DNA from 2 places in the Sulfitobacter sp. 15WGC genome. Region 1 is predicted to be linked to the other one. Evidence: riboswitches for the same ligand, from Rfam matches in the RefSeq annotation. Region 1 holds a riboswitch; the other holds the start of a gene.
What was found. A riboswitch is a leader RNA that binds a small molecule or an ion and turns the genes downstream of it on or off. The one in region 1 is predicted to bind thiamine pyrophosphate.
Positions count from the first base shown of each region.

Region 1 (9,349 bases):
CCATTGCCCTTGAGCACCTGAAAGAACTCTTCCCAATCCGGCTCGGCAAAGTCGTAGTGGCCAGTCTCTTCGTTGAACTTCAGTGTCTCGTCGGGGATCGTGAGGCCAAGGTATTCGGCCTGCGGCACCGTCTCGTCGACGAACTTCTGACGCAACTCATCATTGGTGTTCATCTTGATCTTCCACGCCATCGACTGCGCGGAATGGACCGAGTCCTTGTCCGAGGGGCCGAACATCATCAGCGCCGGGAACCAGAAGCGGTTGAGCGCGTCTTGCGCCATCTTGCGCTGGGCGGGCGTGCCATTGGCCATCTTCATCATGATGTCGAAGCCTTGGCGCTGGTGGAAGCTTTCTTCCTTGCAGATGCGGACCATGGCGCGGGCGTAGGGCCCGTAGGAGGTGCGCTGCAGCGGCACCTGATTCATGATCGCGGCACCATCGACGAGCCAGCCGACGGCACCCATGTCGGCCCATGTCAGGGTCGGATAGTTGAAGATCGAGGAGTACTTCATCTTCCCCGAAAGGAGGTCGCGGGTCATCTGGTCTCGGGTCACGCCCAGCGTTTCCGCCGCGCAGTAGAGGTAGAGGCCGTGCCCGGCCTCGTCCTGCACCTTGGCCAGAAGGATCGCCTTGCGCTCCAACGTCGGGGCGCGGGTGATCCAGTTGCCTTCCGGCAACTGGCCCACGATCTCGGAATGCGCATGCTGTCCGATCTGGCGGATCAGGTTCTTGCGATAGCCGTCGGGCATCCAGTCCTTGGGCTCGATCTTGCCGCCCGCGTCGATGCGTTCCTGAAAGGCGCGCTCGTCGGGGTCCATCTCGTCGAGGGATTTGACGCCCTTGCCGGTGGATTTGATCATCTGTGCATACATCGGTCCGTTCCTTTCGAGGAAAGAAGTGTCAGCCTGCGTTTTCGAGGATCAGGGCAACGCCCTGACCCACGCCCACACACATGGTACATAGCGCGTATTTGCCGCCCGTCCGCTTGAGCTGCAGCGCCGCCGTCATCACCAGACGTGCGCCGGACATGCCAAGCGGGTGGCCGATGGCGATGGCGCCGCCGTTGGCATTTACATGGGGTGCGTCATCCGGCACGCCAAGCGCGCGCAGCGTGGCGAGGCCTTGGCTCGCGAAGGCTTCGTTAAGCTCGATCACGTCCATCTGCTCGATCGTCAGGCCCGCGCGGTCCAGCACCTTGCGCACCGCCGGGATCGGGCCGATGCCCATGACGCGCGGCTCGACGCCCGCCGCCGACATGGCCACGACGCGGGCGATGGGGGCCAGGCCGTGGTCCTTCACGCCCGCCTCGGAGGCCAGCAGCATCGCCGCGGCACCGTCGTTCACGCCCGAGGCATTGCCCGCGGTCACGGTCAGGTCGGCGCCATTGATGCCGCGCAGCTTGCCCAGTTTCTCCAACGTGGTGCCGGGGCGGGGGTGTTCGTCGCTGTCGATGACCACGTCCTCGCCCTTGCGCTGCGGAATGGTGACCGGGGCGATCTCCTCGGCGAAGACGCCCTTCTCGGCTGCGGCGGCATAGCGTTCCTGGCTACGTGCGGCGAAGGCGTCTTGATCTTCGCGCGACACGTCATGGTCGGCGGCGACGTTGTCGGCGGTCTCGGGCATCGAGTCGACGCCGAACTCAGCCTTCATCTTCGGGTTCACAAAGCGCCAGCCGATGGTGGTGTCATAGACGGCGTTGTTGCGCGAAAAGGCGGTTTCGGCCTTGGGCATCACGAAGGGCGCGCGCGACATGCTCTCAATCCCGCCCGCGATGGCGAGGTCCATGTCGCCCGCGCGGATCGCCCGGGCGGCAGCGCCCACGGCGTCCATCCCGCTGGCGCAGAGACGGTTGATCGTCGCACCCGGCACCTCGACCGGCAGGCCAGCCAATAGCGACGCCATACGCGCCACGTTACGGTTATCTTCGCCTGCCTGATTGGCGCAGCCCATGATCACGTCATCGACGCGCGCCCAGTCGACGGAAGGGTTCCGCTCCATCAGCGCTTTCAGCGGCACGGCGGCCAGATCATCGGCGCGAACCGAAGAGAGGGCGCCGCCGTAACGGCCAATGGGGGTGCGCTGCGCGTCGCAGATGAATGCCTGCATGGGGGTCTCCTGTTGTTGCACCGCAATCTACACATCGGGGCGATTCGGTTCAATCAAAATGTTACGGAATGAAAATGGGGTACGGATTTTGGTAACACGTCATCGCGCTGTCACCAAAGCTTTGCCAAAGAGTCACGCAGCTGTCGGCCATCTGTCACGCGCCGGGGGTTCTGTGCCGCCATCGCCACCCTCAGAGGAAGCTCACGATGACCAAACTGATCCGCCCGACCCGTCGCGCTGTGCTGGCGGGCTCCACCGCCTTTGCCGCAAGCCTTGCCATGCCCAGCCTCAGCCGTGCAGCCTCACGCCCGGTGTTTACCCATGGGGTGCAATCGGGCGATGTCGACACGCAGTCCGGCATGATCTGGACCCGCACCGACCGCCCGGCACGGGTGCAGGTCGAAATCTCCACCACCGAGAGCTTTGATAACGCGCGCCAGCTTGCGCCGATGAACGCGTTGCCGAACCACGATCTGGCGGTGAAACGTCTGGTCGAAGGGCTGCCCTCGGATCAGGATATCTTTTACCGCTTCACCGCTGCGGACCTGAGCGACATCAATGCCACTTCCGAGCCGATCATCGGCCAGTTTCGCACCGCGCCCACCGCGCGCCGCGACGTGCGCTTTGCTTGGTCCGGTGACACCGCTGGTCAGGGCTGGGGCATCGACGATGAGGGCATGCGCACCTATGCGACCATGGCCAAACACCGCCCCGACTTCTTCCTGCATTCCGGTGACACCATCTATGCCGATGGCCCGCTTGAGGATGAGGTGCAGCTTGACGACGGCACGATGTGGAAGAACACCACCATCATCGACGAGAAACGCAAGGTGGCTGAGACGCTGGACGAATACCGCGGTCAGTGGAAATACAACCTGATGGACGACCATGTGCGCGAGATGAACGCCCATGTGCCGACCTTCATGCAGTGGGACGACCATGAGGTCGTGAACAACTGGTCCTCCTCGCGCAGCCTGATGGAAGACGACCGCTATAGCGAGAAGTCGATCCATGTCCTTGCCGCCCGCGCTTCGCAGGCCTTCCATGAGATGACCCCGCTGCGCATCACCCCCGCCGAGCCGGGCCGGGTCTACCGCAAGATCAACTACGGTCCGATTCTGGATGTCTTCTTCCTCGACCTGCGCAGCTACCGGGGGCCGAACAGCGAGAACATGCAGACCGAGATGTCGCAGGCCACCGATATCCTCGGGGCCGAGCAGATGGCATGGCTCAAGCGTGAGCTGACCAATTCGGCGGCCACATGGAAGGTCATCGCCTGCGACATGCCCATCGGTCTGGTCGTCGGCGGCGGGGCCGAGGCGGTTGCCAATGGCGACAATGGCGCCGCCAAGGGCCGCGAGCAAGAGATCGCGGGGCTGCTGCGTTTCATCAAGACCGCGCAGGTCGACAACGTGGTCTGGTTCACGGCGGATGTGCATTACACCGCCGCGCATTACTACAACCCCGACAAAGCGCAGTTTCAGGACTTTGACCCGTTCTGGGAGTTTGTGTCGGGCCCGCTGCACGCGGGCACCTTTGGCCCGAACGAATTGGACGGCACCTTTGGCCCCGAGTTGAAATACGTCAAAGCCCCCGAAGAAGGTCAGGTGAACCTGCCGCCCTCCGCCGGTCTGCAATTCTTTGGCTTGGTCGATATCGACGCCAAGACCCAGCAGATGAAAGTGCGTCTGATGGACCGCGCCGATACCGAGCTTTACTCGGTGACGCTCGACCCCAAGGGCGCGACGATCTAAGCGCCCTCCGCATGGCACAGTGAGAGGATCGCCCGGAAGCGGGCGATCCTTTTCGTTTCAGTAGTCGACGCCGCGCTGTGCTTTGATGCCCGCTTTGAACGGGTGTTTGACCTCGGACATTTCGGTCACCAGATCGGCATAGTCGCAAAGCTCGGGCCGGGCGTCACGGCCTGTCAGCACCACGGCGGTGCGCTTGTCGCGCGCGTCGAGCCCGGCGATCACATCTTCGATCTTGAGGTATTCATAGCGGATGGCGATGTTGATCTCATCCATCACCACAAGGTCATAGTCGCCGCTCTCCATCATCTCGCGCGCCTTGCCGAATGCGGCCTCGGCGGCGGCGATGTCGCGGTTGCGGTCTTGGGTGTCCCAAGTGAAACCTTCGCCCATCGTGTGCCATGTCACCTCATCCAACCGTTCAAAGAACAATCGTTCGCCGGTTTTCCATTTGCCCTTGATGAACTGCACCACGCCGACGCGCTGTTTCCAGCCAAGCGCGCGCACCACCACGCCGAAAGCAGAAGAGGATTTGCCCTTGCCCGGCCCGGTATGGACCAGCACCAGACCCTTGTCCGGGTCTTGCAACTCGGCCACCTTGGCGCGCTGCTCGGCCTGACGCTGCTGCATCTTTTCCTTGTGATCTTTCGGATCCGCGTCGCTCATCGGTCATCTCCTCTATCCGGTTTTGGGGCACCATAGGGAGAGGCCGGGCCGGGCGAAAGCCCGCATTCGATCACGCTTTGGGATCGGTGACAGACCGCGCCTTGCCCCGTTCCATCCCCAACTGCCGCTCGCGCCAGATCACCAACGCGCCCGCGCTGATCACCAGCGCCGCGCCCGCCAGCATCATCATCGTAGGCAGTTCGGCAAAGAAGACATAGCCCAGCAAGATGGCGAAAAGCATCGAGGTATAGTCATAGGGGGCCAGCATCGAGGCTGAGCCAAAGCGGTAGGCCGAGGTGATCAGGATTTGCGCCACCCCGCCGATCAGCCCGGCGAGGACCAGCAGGCCAAAGGTTTGCAGATCGGGGATGACCCAGCCGAAGGGCAGGGTGCAGAGCGCCAGCAAGGAGGCGGTGCAGGAGAAGTAAAAGACGATCGCGGCGGTATCTTCGTTCTGCACCAATTGGCGAATGTGGATCTGCACGAGGCTGCGCACCATTGTCGCCATCAGGATCAGCAACGCGCCGATGGTGGCTGTCTGCTCCATCGTGCCGATGCTGGTGAATCGCGGCCAAAGGATGATCATCACCCCCACCAACCCAATCGCCACGGCACTCACGCGGATCAGCCGGATTTTCTCGCCCAGCAATACGGCAGCGAGGATGACGGTGAAAATCGGTGTGGCAAAGCCGATGGCCGTGACCTCGGGCAGGGGCAGCAGGCCGAGGCCGGTAAAGGTCAGCCCCATCGCCGTGGTGCCGAAGAGCCCGCGCCAAACATGGCCCATCGGGTTTTGCGTCTTTAGCCCGCTTTTCAATTTGCCGCGCTGCGCCAGCCAGATCAGGATCACCGGAATGGCAAAGAAGGAGCGGAAGAAGACCGACTCCCCGGCGGGGACCTCGTCGGCCAGCGATTTGATGATCGCGGACATGCAGGTGAAAAGCAGGATCGCCGTGATTTTCAGTCCGACACCAAGGGCGGGGCGGGCGGAGAAATCATCGACTTTCATGCTTTGATCCTCACGCCTCAGGGCCGATTATGCCGCGGTTCTGGCCAATCTGTCCGCGATGCAGCAGCAGGTGATCCAGCAGCACGCAGGCCATCATCGCCTCGCCCACCGGCACTGCGCGGATGCCGACGCAGGGATCGTGGCGGCCCTTGGTGATGATCTCGGTCTCTTCGCCCTGTTTCGTGATCGTGCGCCGCGTGGTCAGGATGCTGGAGGTCGGCTTCACCGCGAAACGCAGCACCACATCCTGCCCGGTGCTGATCCCGCCCAAGATGCCGCCCGCGTGGTTCGAGGAATATTCCGGCCCATCGGGCCCCATGGTGATCTCATCGGCGTTCAATTCGCCCGTCAGCATCGCCGCCGACATGCCCTCGCCGATCTCCACGCCTTTGACGGCATTGATGCTCATCATCGCGGCGGCCAGATCGGTGTCGAGCTTACCATAGACCGGCGCGCCGAGGCCCGCAGGCACGCCGCGCGCCGTCACTTCGATGATCGCGCCGACGCTGCTGCCCGATTTGCGCAGCCCGTCGAGGTAGTCGGCCCAGTCCGCCGCTGCTTTGGCATCCGGCACCCAAAAGGGGTTTTGGTCGATCTGGTCCCAATCGAACGCTTCGCGGTCGATCTTATGCGGCCCCATCTGCACCATGTAGCCGGTGATCTGAAGCGCCGGCACCAGCGCTTTGATCGCCTCACGCGCCAGACCGCCCGCCGCCACCCGCGCGGCGGTCTCCCGGGCCGAGGAACGGCCACCCCCGCGATAGTCGCGGATGCCGTATTTCTGGAAATAGGTGATATCGGCGTGACCGGGGCGGAACTTGTCCTTGATGTCGCCGTAGTCTTTCGAGCGTTGATCGGTGTTCTCGATCATCAACTGGATCGGCGTGCCGGTGGTGACCCCTTCAAAGGTGCCCGACAGGATCCGCACCTCATCCGCTTCGCGCCGCTGTGTGGTGTATTTGTTCTGGCCCGGTTTGCGCTTGTCGAGCCACTGTTGGATCATGCCCTCGTCAATCGGCACGCCAGGGGGGCAGCCGTCGATGGTCGCCCCAAGGGCGGGCCCGTGGCTCTCGCCCCATGTGGTGACCCGGTAAAGATGGCCAAAGCTGTTGATCGACATGGGCGGACCTCCTGTTGTCAAACCCTTAGCCGGGGCAGCGCCCTGCCTCAAGGGGATTTGCCTTGCCAATTGTGCAGGTCCGATCTACCCCTGACGCTACCTCGGGGGGCCTTTGGGCTGAGATGTGCATGTTGTGCGGACCCGTTGAACCTGAACCGGTTAACACCGGCGGAGGGAAGGTCAGGACAGACATCCACCTTTTACCTTTCGCCGCAAAAGGAGGATGCGATGAAGTATCTTACACTTGCTGCGGGCGTCTTGGGCGCATCGGCCGCATGGGCCGAGACGCCTGAACTGACGGTCTATACCTACGACAGTTTCGTCACCGAATGGGGGCCGGGTCCGGCCATCGAAGAGGGGTTCGAGGCCGAATGCGGCTGCGACCTGAAATTCGTCGGCATGGGCGACGGTGCGGCCCTTTTGGCGCGGCTCAAGCTTGAAGGCGCACGGTCCGACGCGGATATCGTGCTGGGGCTGGACACCAGCCTGATCGCCGCCGCGAAAGAGACCGGGTTGTTCGCGCCGAGCGGGTTGCAGGCCGACTATGACCTGCCGATCACTTGGGAAGACGAAGTTTTCGTGCCCTATGACTGGGGCTATTTCGCCTTTGTCCACGGCACCGATCTGGACGCGCCCGGCAATTTCAAAGCGCTGGCCGAGAGCGATCTGAAAATCGTGATCCAAGACCCGCGCTCTTCGACGCCGGGTTTGGGGCTGCTGATGTGGGTCAAAGCGGCCTACGGCGAGGACGCGCCCGAGGTTTGGGCGGGGCTGGCCGACAACGTCGTGACCGTGACCAAAGGGTGGTCCGAAGCCTACGGTCTCTTCCTCGGAGGCGAGGCCGACATGGTGCTGAGCTACACCACCTCTCCGGCCTATCACCTGATCGCGGAGGAGGATGACAGCAAGACCGCGGCGCTGTTCGACGAGGGTCATTACATGCAGATCGAAGTGGCGGGGAAGCTTGCCGGGTCGGATCAGCCGGAACTGGCGGATCGGTTCTTGCAATACCTCGTCTCTGATGCCGCGCAATCGGTGCTGCCGACGACCAACTGGATGTATCCCGCCGTGACGCCCGAAGGCGGTCTGCCCGCAGGGTTCGAAGGCATGATCCAGCCCGGCAAGGCGCTGTTGGTGCCGAACGGCGATGTCCCCGCGCTCCGTGATGAGGCTTTGGACGAATGGCTGACCGCGCTGTCGCGTTAAGCGGCAAGTCGGGGCTTTTCGCCGCCGCGCTGGTGGCGGGGCTGATCCTTGCCGCTTTGGTCGCCGTTTTCGCGGCGGCCGATGTGGGCGCAGGGCTCGGCCCGGCAGATTGGGCGGCGGTGCGGTTTACCGCGACACAGGCGGTTTGGTCGGCGGTGCTTTCGGTGTTGCTGGCCGTGCCGGTGGCGCGGGCATTGGCGCGGCGGCGGTTCTGGGGGCGCGGGGCGCTGATCACGCTGCTGGGCGCGCCCTTCATTCTGCCGGTGATCGTGGCGGTGCTGGGGCTGCTGACGGTCTTTGGCCGTTCGGGGGTACTGAACCAATTTGGCGCGGCTCTGGGCCTGCCGCCGGTGTCGATCTACGGGCTGCATGGTGTGGTTCTGGCGCATGTCTTCTTCAATCTGCCGCTGGCGACGCGGCTTTTGCTGCAAGGCTGGCAGAGCATCCCGTCCGAGCGGTTTCGGCTCGCGGGGCAACTCCAGATGACGCCGCGGGCGCTGTTTCTGGCGCTGGAATGGCCAATGCTGCGCCAGGTGCTGCCCGGTGTGGCGGCGCTGATTTTCGTGATTTGCCTGACCAGCTTCGCCGTGGCCCTGACGCTGGGCGGTGGGCCGCGGGCGACGACGATTGAATTGGCGATCTATCAGGCCTTTCGGTTTGACTTTGATCTGGGGCGCGCCGCGCTTCTGTCCGTGGTGCAGCTTGTTCTGGCTGGCGCTGCGGCGGTGGCGGCGCTTTGGTTGATCCCGCCGATCAGCTTGGGCGGCGGGTTGGACCGCCCCCTGCGCCGCTGGGATGCGCGGGGCGGCGCGCAGCGGGCGTTGGACGGGGTGGTGATCGCGCTCGCCGCGCTGTTTTTGCTGCTGCCGCTGGGGGCCGTGGTGCTGCGCGGGCTGGCGGGGGTCGCGGAACTGCCTGCCTCGGTCTGGCAGGCCACCGGGAATAGCATTCTGGTGGCGGGGTTGAGCGTGGCGGTGCTGGCCCTGCTGGCGCTGCCGATGGCAGGCTGGATCGCCACCCGGCGGCGCGGCGGGGTGGAGGCGATTGGCCTGATGGGGCTTGCGGCCTCTCCGCTGATGATCGGCACGGGGTGGTTCATCCTGATCAACCCTGTGCTGGACCCGGCACGGCTGAGCCTGCCGGTCACCGCCTTGGTCAACGCGCTGATGGCGCTGCCTTTCGTGCTGCGCATTCTGGTGCCGCGCCTGCGCGAGACCTTGCAGGATTATGGCCCCCTGACCCAGACCCTCGGCATGACGGGCTGGGCGCTGTGGCGGCTGCTGGTCCTGCCGCGTCTGCGCCCGCAACTGGGCTTTGCCGCCGGGCTGACGGGGGCGCTCTCGGTGGGGGATCTCGGCGTGATCGCGCTTTTCGCCGATCAGGAACGTGCGACGCTGCCTTTGCAGATGTATCGTCTGATGGGCGCCTACCGGATGGAGGCCGCGGCGGGCGCGGCGCTGCTTTTGCTGGTCTTGGCACTGGCGGTGTTTT
Region 1 covers NZ_SZNL01000005.1:15,417-24,765, reverse strand. The annotation lists gene paaA (1,2-phenylacetyl-CoA epoxidase subunit PaaA) at 1-872, opposite strand, end outside; gene pcaF (3-oxoadipyl-CoA thiolase) at 901-2,106, opposite strand; gene FCK22_RS05490 (alkaline phosphatase D family protein) at 2,313-3,860, shown strand; gene cobO (cob(I)yrinic acid a,c-diamide adenosyltransferase) at 3,918-4,523, opposite strand; gene FCK22_RS05480 (DMT family transporter) at 4,594-5,532, opposite strand; gene aroC (chorismate synthase) at 5,543-6,652, opposite strand; TPP riboswitch at 6,745-6,846, shown strand; gene thiB (thiamine ABC transporter substrate binding subunit) at 6,881-7,858, shown strand; gene FCK22_RS05460 (thiamine/thiamine pyrophosphate ABC transporter permease ThiP) at 7,834-9,349, shown strand, end outside.

Region 2 (9,349 bases), on a different contig from region 1:
CGGACGTGGCCGGGCTCTTGGACCGTCTGGTCGCCAAGCTCGGCCCCGAAAAGGTGAGCTGGCCGCAGTGGCGCGAGACCCACAAGCCCGAGGCGGTGGAAGAACGCGCCCCGGCCCTCCAGACCAACCCCACCGCCGCGCCATTGCTGCTGCGCGAGCGCCCGCTGCGCCTGCTCACTCCGCCCGAGGAGGTGCGCGTGATCTACGCCGTGCCCGAAGGCCCGCCCTCGCAGTTCAACTGGCGCCGCGTCACCTACAAGACCACCCGCCACGCCGGGCCCGAGCGCATCGCGCCGGAATGGTGGCGCGACCGCCCCGGCACCCGTCTGCGCGATTATTACAAGGTGGAGGTGGCGGGCGGCCAGCGCTTCTGGCTCTACCGCGAAGGCGTGATCCACGACGGCCGCGGGGCCGAGCCGCGCTGGTTCCTGCACGGGATGTTCGCCTGATGCCGCAGCAAGAGGGACATAAGCGCCGCACCTTGGGCGAGGACGGGCTCAGCGCCCCACCGCGAGCGGACTACGTCGAGTTCGGGCTGGCCAGTTGTTTTTCCTTCCTGCGCGCCGCCTCGGACGCCGTCGATCTGGTCGAGACGGCGCATCACCACGGCTACGACAGCCTCGGCATCGCGGATCACAACACGCTGGCGGGCGTGGTGCGGCTGCATGTGGAGGCGGAAAAGGCCCATATCCGCCCCCTGATCGGCGCGCGTCTGGTGCTGCTCTGCGGGACCGAGATCCTCGCCTACCCGCAGGACCGCGCCGCCTATGCGCGGCTCTCGACGCTGCTCTCGGCGGGCAAGATGCAATCGGTCGACGGCGAATGGCAGCAAAAGGGCGAGACCCATCTGACGTTAGAAATGCTGCAAGGCCATGCCGAAGGGCTGCACCTCATCGTCATGCCGCCCGAGAACCTCGACCTCTTCGCCGCGGGCCTGCCGCGGCTGCTGAAGGCGCTGCCGGGGATGCGCCATATCGGCGCGAGTTTCCTCTACCGGGGCGATGATCGCGCGCGGATCAACCGGCTGGATGCGCTGGCCCGCGCCCATGGGCTGAGGCTGCTTGCCACCAACGACGTGCTCTACCACGCCCGCCACCGGCGGCCCTTGCAGGACGTGATGGTGGCGATCCGCGAAGGCGTGATCGTGCCCAAGGCAGGCTATCTGCTGGCCGCCAATGCCGAGCGACACCTGAAATCCCCCGCGGCGATGATCCGCCTCTTCGCCGACTGGCCCCATGCCATCGCCGAGACCCGCAAGCTGGCGGATAAGATCACCTTCCGCCTCACCGATCTGGCCTATGAATACCCGCATGAGATCGTCCCCGAGGGCCGCAGCCCGATGGAGGAACTGGCCCGCCTGACATGGGAGGGCGCGGCCCGGCGCTACCCCGAAGGCGTGCCCGAAGCGGTGAAAAAGACCATCGAGAAGGAATTCGCCCTGATCTCCTCCAAGAAGATCGCGCGTTATTTCCTGACCATCTACGACATCGTCCGCTTCGCCCGCGAGGAGGCCGAGCCGCCGATCCTCTGCCAGGGGCGCGGCTCGGCGGCCAATTCCGCCGTCTGTTTTTGTCTCGGCATCACCTCGGTCGACCCGGCGGTGCATGACCTGCTCTTCGAGCGGTTCCTCAGCGAGGAACGCGACGAGCCGCCCGACATCGACGTCGATTTCGAGCATGAGCGGCGCGAGGAAGTCATCCAGTACATGTACGGCAAATACGGCCGCCACCGCGCCGGGCTCTGCGCCACGGTGATCCACTACCGCCCGCGCTCGGCCATTCGCGAGGTCGGCAAGGCGATGGGGATTTCCGAAGACGTGACCTCGAAACTCGCCGGCACCGTCTGGGGCAGTTTCGAGGGTGAGATGGACGACGCCCGCGCCCGCGAGGCCGGACTGGACCTCTCGGACCCCTACCTGCGCATGGTGCTGAAGCTCGCCTCCCAGATGATCGGCATGCCACGGCACCTGAGCCAGCACGTCGGCGGCTTCATCCTGACCGAACGCCCCCTGACCGAGATCGTGCCCATCGGCAACGGCGCCATGCCCGAGCGCAGTTTCATCGAGTGGGACAAGGACGACATCGACGCCTTGCAGATCTTCAAGGTCGATATCCTCGCGCTCGGCATGCTCACCTGCATCGCCAAATGCTTCGACCTGATCGAGGCGCATTACGACCGCCCGCTGGAACTGGCCACGGTGCCGGTGGAAGATCACGAGGACGACGCCACCGGGCGGCCCACCTACGACATGCTCTGCCGGGGCGACAGCCTTGGCGTGTTTCAGGTCGAAAGCCGGGCGCAGATGGCGATGCTGCCGAAACTGCGGCCCCGCGTCTTCTACGATCTGGTGATCGAGGTCGCCATCGTCCGCCCCGGCCCGATCCAAGGCGACATGGTCCACCCCTACCTGCGCCGCCGTCAGGGGCTCGAGAGCGTCGTCTACCCCGCCCCCGGCCCGGCCTATCCGCAGGACGAGTTGTTCAGCATCCTCAGCCGGACTTTGGGCGTGCCGATCTTTCAGGAACAGGCGATGAAGATCTCCATCGACGCGGCGCGCTTCTCGCCCGCCGAGGCCAATGAGCTGCGCAAGGCCATGGCCACCTTCCGCTCGCGCGGGACGATTGAGAAGCTGCAGGACAAGATGGTGGGCCGCATGACCAAACGCGGCTACGATCCGGTCTTCGCGCAGCGCTGTTTCGACCAGATCAAGGGCTTTGGCGAATACGGTTTCCCCGAAAGCCATGCGGCGAGTTTCGCCAAGCTGGTCTATGTCTCGTCATGGATGAAATGCCACTACCCGGCGGCCTTTGCCTGCGCGCTCTTGAACTCCCAGCCGATGGGGTTTTACGCGCCGGCGCAGATCGTGCGCGATGCGCGTGAACATCAGGTCGAGGTGCGCGATGTGGATGTGAACCTCTCGGACTGGAACTGCACGCTGGAGCCTCGTGGGGACGGTTTCGCCCTGCGGCTGGGGCTGCGCATGGTCGACGGGCTGCAGGAAAAGGCCGGCGCGCGGATCATGGACCGGCGCGACGCGCCTTACGCCGATGTCGAAGATCTCAAGTCCCGCGCGGTCTCGATGCCAAGGCGATCCGCCAGCTCGCCGCCGCCGATACGATGCGCAGCATGGGGATCGATCGGCGCCAAGCGCTCTGGCAGGCCCAAGGGCTGCGCGACGCGCCCGCCTTGCCGATCTTCGACCATGCCGAGGCTTCGGCCCGCGGCCCGGAACCGGAGGTGCATCTGCCGGTGATGCCAAAGGCGGAACAGGTCGTGGCCGACTATCAGACGATGCGCCTGTCGCTGAAGGCGCATCCGATGTCCTTCTACCGCGGGAGCCTTGCGGCGCAGGGGTTCGCCTCGGCGCGAGACCTTTCGCGCATGGGCCACGGGCGGCGGGTGAAGCTGGCGGGGCTGGTGCTGGTGCGCCAGAAACCCGGCAGCGCCAAGGGGGTGTGCTTCATCACGCTGGAGGATGAGTTTGGCGTCGCCAACCTCGTGATCTGGCCAAACATGTTCAAGCTCTACCGCCCCACGATCATGTCGTCGCGGCTTCTGGTCGTGGAGGGGCGCGTGCAGACCGACGGGCGGGTGATCCATGTGGTGGCCGAGCGGCTCGAAAACCGCTCCGACCGGCTGGCGGCGCTGTCGGACGCGCCGATGCCCGGCATCACGACGCCGGGCGATCACCCGACCCATCCGCTGCCCGGTCAGGTGGCCATGCACGGCCACCCGCGTGATGCCAAGGTGATCCCCAAATCGCGGGATTTTCATTAACGATTCCTCATGCAATGCATGAGGTGCGCACCGCAACTAACTGATATAAAACGAAACGCAATAATTAACCGATCCCCTGTTGACCCTATGAACGCCCCTCGCTAGCCTGCCGGAAATCCGTTGGGGTGCCGCAGGGCTGAGAGGTGAAAACCGACCCATCGAACCTGATCCGGGTCGTACCGGCGTAGGGAACGGAAGCAAGCATCAGCCCCATCCGGGCGGTCGTTTACCCCGTATCTCCATGCCCTTGGCCCATCTAACGAATGGGGGCCGAATGGCGTTTCAAGCACTGACAATCGCGGGCTCCGACAGCGGCGGCGGGGCGGGGATTCAAGCCGATCTCAAGACCTTTAGCGCGCTCGGCGTCTATGGGGCCAGCGTGCTCACCGCCGTCACCGCGCAGAACACCCGCGCCGTCACCGCGGTCGCCATGATCGCGCCTGCGATGATCCGCGCGCAGATGGCGGCGGTCTTTGACGATCTGGCCATCGGCGCGGTCAAGATTGGCATGTTGGGCGACCCGGCCACGATCTCCGCCGTGGCCGAGGGGCTGGCCGACTGCCCCGCACCCGTTGTGCTCGACCCGGTGATGGTGGCGAAATCCGGCGATGCGCTGCTCTCTGCCGAAGCGGTCAAAACCCTGCGCGACCGGATGCTGCCCCGCGCCCATGTGCTGACGCCGAACCTGCCCGAGGCCGCACGGCTGCTGGACACAGAAGAAGCCACCGACGAGGCCACCATGCTCGCGCAGGGCCGCGCGCTGCTGTCGCTCGGCCCCCGCGCGGTGCTGATGAAGGGCGGCCATGGCAAGGGCGAAACCTGCGTCGACCTGCTGATTTCCGAGGCCGAGACCCTGCGCCTTTCCGCGCCCCGCCAGCAGACGGCGAACACCCATGGCACCGGCTGCACGCTCTCTGCCGCCATTGCCGCCGGTCTGGCGCGGGGCCAGCCTCTGCCGGGGGCGGTGGAGGCCGCCCATAGCTATCTGCAACGCGCCATTGCCGCGGCGGACGCCCTCAACATCGGCCATGGCCACGGGCCGGTGCATCATTTCCACGGCGTTTGGCCCCATGAATGATGTCACCATCATCGGCGCGGGCGTGGCAGGGCTCTGGGCCGCGCGGGCCTGTCTGGCGCAGGGGCTGCGGCCCCGGCTCGTTGACCGCAAAGGCCCGCCCGGGCCGCACGGCTGTTCGTGGTGGGCGGGCGGCATGCTCGCCCCCTTTTGCGAAGGCGCGCTGAGCGAGCCTGCGGTGGTGACCCACGGGCGGCGTGCTGCGACGCTATGGGGGGAGGTCACGGAGGTCACCCATAGGGGCACGCTGGTCCTCGCCCCCGAGCGGGACCGCGCGGAATTGCAGCGTTTTGCCGCCCGCACCGAGGGCCACAGCGACTGCGACGCCGAAGCCATCGCGACCTGCGAGCCGGACCTCGCCGGGCGCCATCGCCGCGGGTTGTTCTTTGCCGAGGAGGCGCATCTGAACCCGCGCCAAGCGCTGCATGATCTATCCCAAACCCTTATCGCCCAAGGGGTAAAGGTCGAGACCACGGCCCTCACCCCTTCGGAGGTCACAGGCCCGGTGATCGACTGCCGCGGCATGGTGGCCTGCGACGCTCTGCCCGGTCTGCGTGCCGTGCGCGGGGAGATGATCCTGCTGCGCGCGCCCGAGATCACCCTCACCCGCCCGATCCGCCTGCTACACCCGCGCCACCCGCTCTACGTCGTACCGCGCGGGCAAGGCATCTACATGCTGGGCGCGACCCAGATCGAAAGCGCCAGCCGCAGCGGCATGACCGCCCGCTCGGCGCTGGAACTGCTCTCAGCCGCCTATGCGCTCGACCCGCGCTTTGCCGAGGGCGAGATCATCGAGATGGGCGCCGACCTGCGCCCGGCCTTCGCCGACAATCTGCCCGGCATCGTGCAGCGCGGGGCGGTGCTGCATCTGAACGGATTGTTCCGGCACGGCTTTCTCATGGCGCCCGCCTTGGCCGAACAGGCTGCGGGCTTTCTGGCAACAGCGATAACGGGGGATTTATTCCGTGAAGATTGAAGTGAACGGCGAGACGCGAGAGGTCACCGCCGCGCAGCTTGACGCGGCATTGGCAGAACTGGGCTGGGGCGAAGCGAAAGTCGCCACCGCCCTCAACGGCAGTTTCGTTCCCGCAGGCGCGCGGGGCGAGACCATGCTGAGCGACGGCGACCGGCTCGAAGTGCTCAGCGCCATGCAGGGGGGCTGAGCGATGCGCGATTTTTACGGCACCGCCCTGCCCCTGCCGCTGATGCTGGGCACCGCGCGCTACCCCTCGCCCGCAGTGATGGAGGCCGCCTTTCGCCAAAGCGCCGCGCCGGTCGCCACGGTTTCGCTGCGCCGCGAGCAAGGCGCGGGACAGGCGTTTTGGGACATGGTGCGCGGCTTGGGCGTGCATCTGCTGCCCAACACCGCCGGCTGCCATTCGGCGCGCGAGGCGATCACCACGGCGCAGATGGCGCGGGAGTATTTTGGCACCAATTGGATCAAGCTGGAGGTCATCGGCCATGCCGACACCTTGCAACCTGACCCCTTCGGGCTGGTCGAGGCTGCCGAGGCGCTCTGCGCCGATGGGTTCGAGGTCTTCCCCTATACCACCGAGGATCAGGTGCTGGCCGCGCGGCTGGTCGATGCAGGCTGCCGGGTGCTGATGCCTTGGGGTGCGCCGATCGGCTCGGGGCTGGGGCTGAACAACCTGCACGGGCTGCGCAGTCTGCGGGCAGCATTTCCCGATGTGGCCATGGTGATCGACGCGGGCCTCGGCCTGCCCAGCCATGCCGCGCAAGCGCTGGAGATGGGGTTCGACGCGGTGCTTTTGAACACCGCCGTGGCCGAGGCCCGCGACCCCGCCGCCATGGCCGAAGCCTTTGCGCTGGCCTGCCGCGCGGGCGCGCTTGCAGCCGCTTCCGGCCCCATGGGCCAGCGCGACATGGCCGTGCCCTCCACCCCCGTCATCGGAAAGGCTTGGCTATGAGCTTGCCGCGTTTCTACCCCGTCTTCGATAGTGCCGCATGGGTCGCGCGGGCCGTGCCCTTGGGTGTGAAGCTGGTGCAACTGCGCATCAAGGACGCGCCGGAAGAGGTGCTGCGCGCCGAGATCACCACCGCGCTCGACCTCTGCCGCCAGCACGGCGCGCTGCTGGTAGTGAATGACCATTGGCAACTGGCGATTGAACTGGGGGCCGATTGGCTGCATCTGGGGCAAGAGGATTTGGACAGTGCCGACATCCCCGCGATCCGCGCCGCCGGGCTGAAGCTGGGCCTGTCGACCCATGACCATGCCGAGCTTGACCGCGCGCTGGCCCTCGCCCCTGATTACATCGCCCTGGGCCCCGTCTATCCGACCATTCTGAAAAAGATGAAATGGACCGAACAGGGGCTCGACCGGCTGACGGAATGGAAGGCGCGGATCGGGGATATCCCGCTTTGCGCCATTGGCGGCATGTCTGTCGCCCGCGCGCCGGGGGCCTTTGCCGCCGGGGCCGATACGGTGGCGGCGGTCACGGATATCACGCTGAACGCAGACCCCGAAGCGCGGATGCGCGAATGGCTTGAGGTGACGGCATGAGCCGCTACGCCCGCCAGACGGTTCTGCCGCAGGTCGGTGCCGAGGGGCAAGCGCGGCTCACGGCGGCGCATGTGCTGGTCGTCGGGGCCGGAGCGCTGGCGGTGCCCGTGCTGCAATATCTCGTCGGGGCCGGTGTCGGGCGGATCACATTGGTGGACGGCGATCAGGTGGCCTTGAGCAATCTGCACCGCCAACCGCTCTACCGGATGGACGATATCGGCAGGCCCAAGGTCCGTGCTGCCGCCGAGGCGATGGCGGCGCTGAACCCCGAGGTGACGCTTGCCCCGCGTGCCGAATGGCTCACCCCCGCCAATGCGCCCGCCCTGCTGGCGGACTGCGATATCGCCCTCGACTGCGCCGACACTTTCGCCGCCAGCCTGACCCTGTCGGACGAAGCCCGGGCGCAGGGCAAACCGCTGATTTCAGCCTCGGCCCTTGGGCTTTCCGGCTATGTCGGCGGTTTCTGCGGGGGTGCCCCCTCGCTGCGCGCTGTTTTCCCTGACCTGCCGCAGACAGCAGCGACCTGTGACACGGCGGGCGTCTTGGGGCCCGTGGTCGGGATGATCGGCGCGGCACAGGCGCAGATGGCGCTCTCGGTCCTGCTGGGTCTCGCGCCCTCCCCGCTGGGGCAACTCATGATCTGGGACGCCGCGCAATGGCGCATGTCGGGCTTTCGTTTCGACAGCGCGCCCGAACCTGCGCGCGCCGCAGGTTTCATCGCCGAAAGCCAGATCGCCCCGCGCGATATGGTCATCGACCTGCGCGCCGAAGCGCCCGCGCCTTTCTCAGCCCAAGCGCGTCATGTCCCGCCCGAGGCGCTGCCGGACCTGCCGTTGCCAGCCGATGCACCGCGCATCGTGCTCGCCTGCCGCACCGGCCTGCGCGCGCATCACGCGGCCAAAACCCTCCGCCCCCGCTGGCCGGGCGAGATCGCCCTGCTCGCCCTCCCGGGCGCCTGACCCTCTTCCCGCATAAACGATATACTGGAGACCCTTCGTGAAAAACATCCTCGCCCCCCTTGCCCTGACGCTGATCGCGGCCCCCGCCTTGGCCCAAGACAAGATGACCGTCATGCTCGACTGGTTCGTGAACCCTGACCACGGGCCGATCATTCTGGCGCAGGAAAAGGGCTATTTCACCGATGCGGGGCTAGAGGTCGAACTCGTCTCTCCCGCCGACCCGAATGAGCCGCCGCGCATGGTGGCGGCGGGCCGGGTCGATCTTGCGGTCTCTTACCAGCCGGAACTGCATCTCGCCCAGCGCGAGGGCTTGGACCTGCGTCGCGTGGGCACGCTGGTCGAAACCCCTCTCACCTGCCTCGTCGTCCGCGCCGACGGGCCGGTGCAGGAGATGGCGGACCTGAAGGGCCGAAAGGTGGGTTTCGCCGTGGCGGGCGTGCAAGAGATGCTGCTGAATGCGATGCTGAGCCACAATGGCGTGGCGCCTGCCGAGGTCGAGCAAATCAACATCGGTTGGTCGATCTCGCCCGCGCTAATGTCGGGCCAAGTCGACGGGGTGATCGGCGCGTTCCGCAATTTCGAGCTGAACCAGATGCAAATCGAAGGCCATGAGGGCCGTTGCTTTTACCCCGAAGCCGAGGGCGTGCCCGCCTATGACGAGTTGATCTACGTCGCCCATGCCGAAGAGATGGACCGCGACATGATCGCCCGCTTCCTGCGTGCCACCGAACGGGCCGCCGCCGATATCGTGAATGATCCGGCCACCAGCGGAGAGGTCTTCTTTGCCTCCGACGCCGAGCTGCGCAACGAGTTGAACACCCGCGCATGGGAAGACACTTGGCCCCGTTTCGCCACCCGCCCCGCCGCGGTGGACCACGGGCGCTATGACCGGTTCGAGACCTTCATGCAGGAAAGCGGCGTGGTGGACGCCGTGATCCCCGCCGCCGATCTAGTGGTCGACGTCACAGCGCAGGCGAAACCATGACGGCGCCCGATTACGGCAAGGCCTTCGCCGCT
Region 2 covers NZ_SZNL01000008.1:98,831-108,179, reverse strand. The annotation lists gene FCK22_RS08830 (DNA polymerase Y family protein) at 1-449, shown strand, start outside; partial or broken gene FCK22_RS08825 (error-prone DNA polymerase) at 449-3,777, shown strand; TPP riboswitch at 3,889-3,985, shown strand; gene thiD (bifunctional hydroxymethylpyrimidine kinase/phosphomethylpyrimidine kinase) at 4,052-4,855, shown strand; gene FCK22_RS08815 (FAD-dependent oxidoreductase) at 4,848-5,828, shown strand; gene thiS (sulfur carrier protein ThiS) at 5,818-6,015, shown strand; gene FCK22_RS08805 (thiazole synthase) at 6,019-6,780, shown strand; gene FCK22_RS08800 (thiamine phosphate synthase) at 6,777-7,373, shown strand; gene FCK22_RS08795 (HesA/MoeB/ThiF family protein) at 7,370-8,332, shown strand; gene FCK22_RS08790 (ABC transporter substrate-binding protein) at 8,370-9,317, shown strand; gene FCK22_RS08785 (TenA family protein) at 9,314-9,349, shown strand, end outside.
Region 2: it holds a riboswitch for thiamine pyrophosphate, as region 1 does, so the genes downstream of both, thiD (bifunctional hydroxymethylpyrimidine kinase/phosphomethylpyrimidine kinase) here and thiB (thiamine ABC transporter substrate binding subunit) in region 1, are expected to answer to the same signal.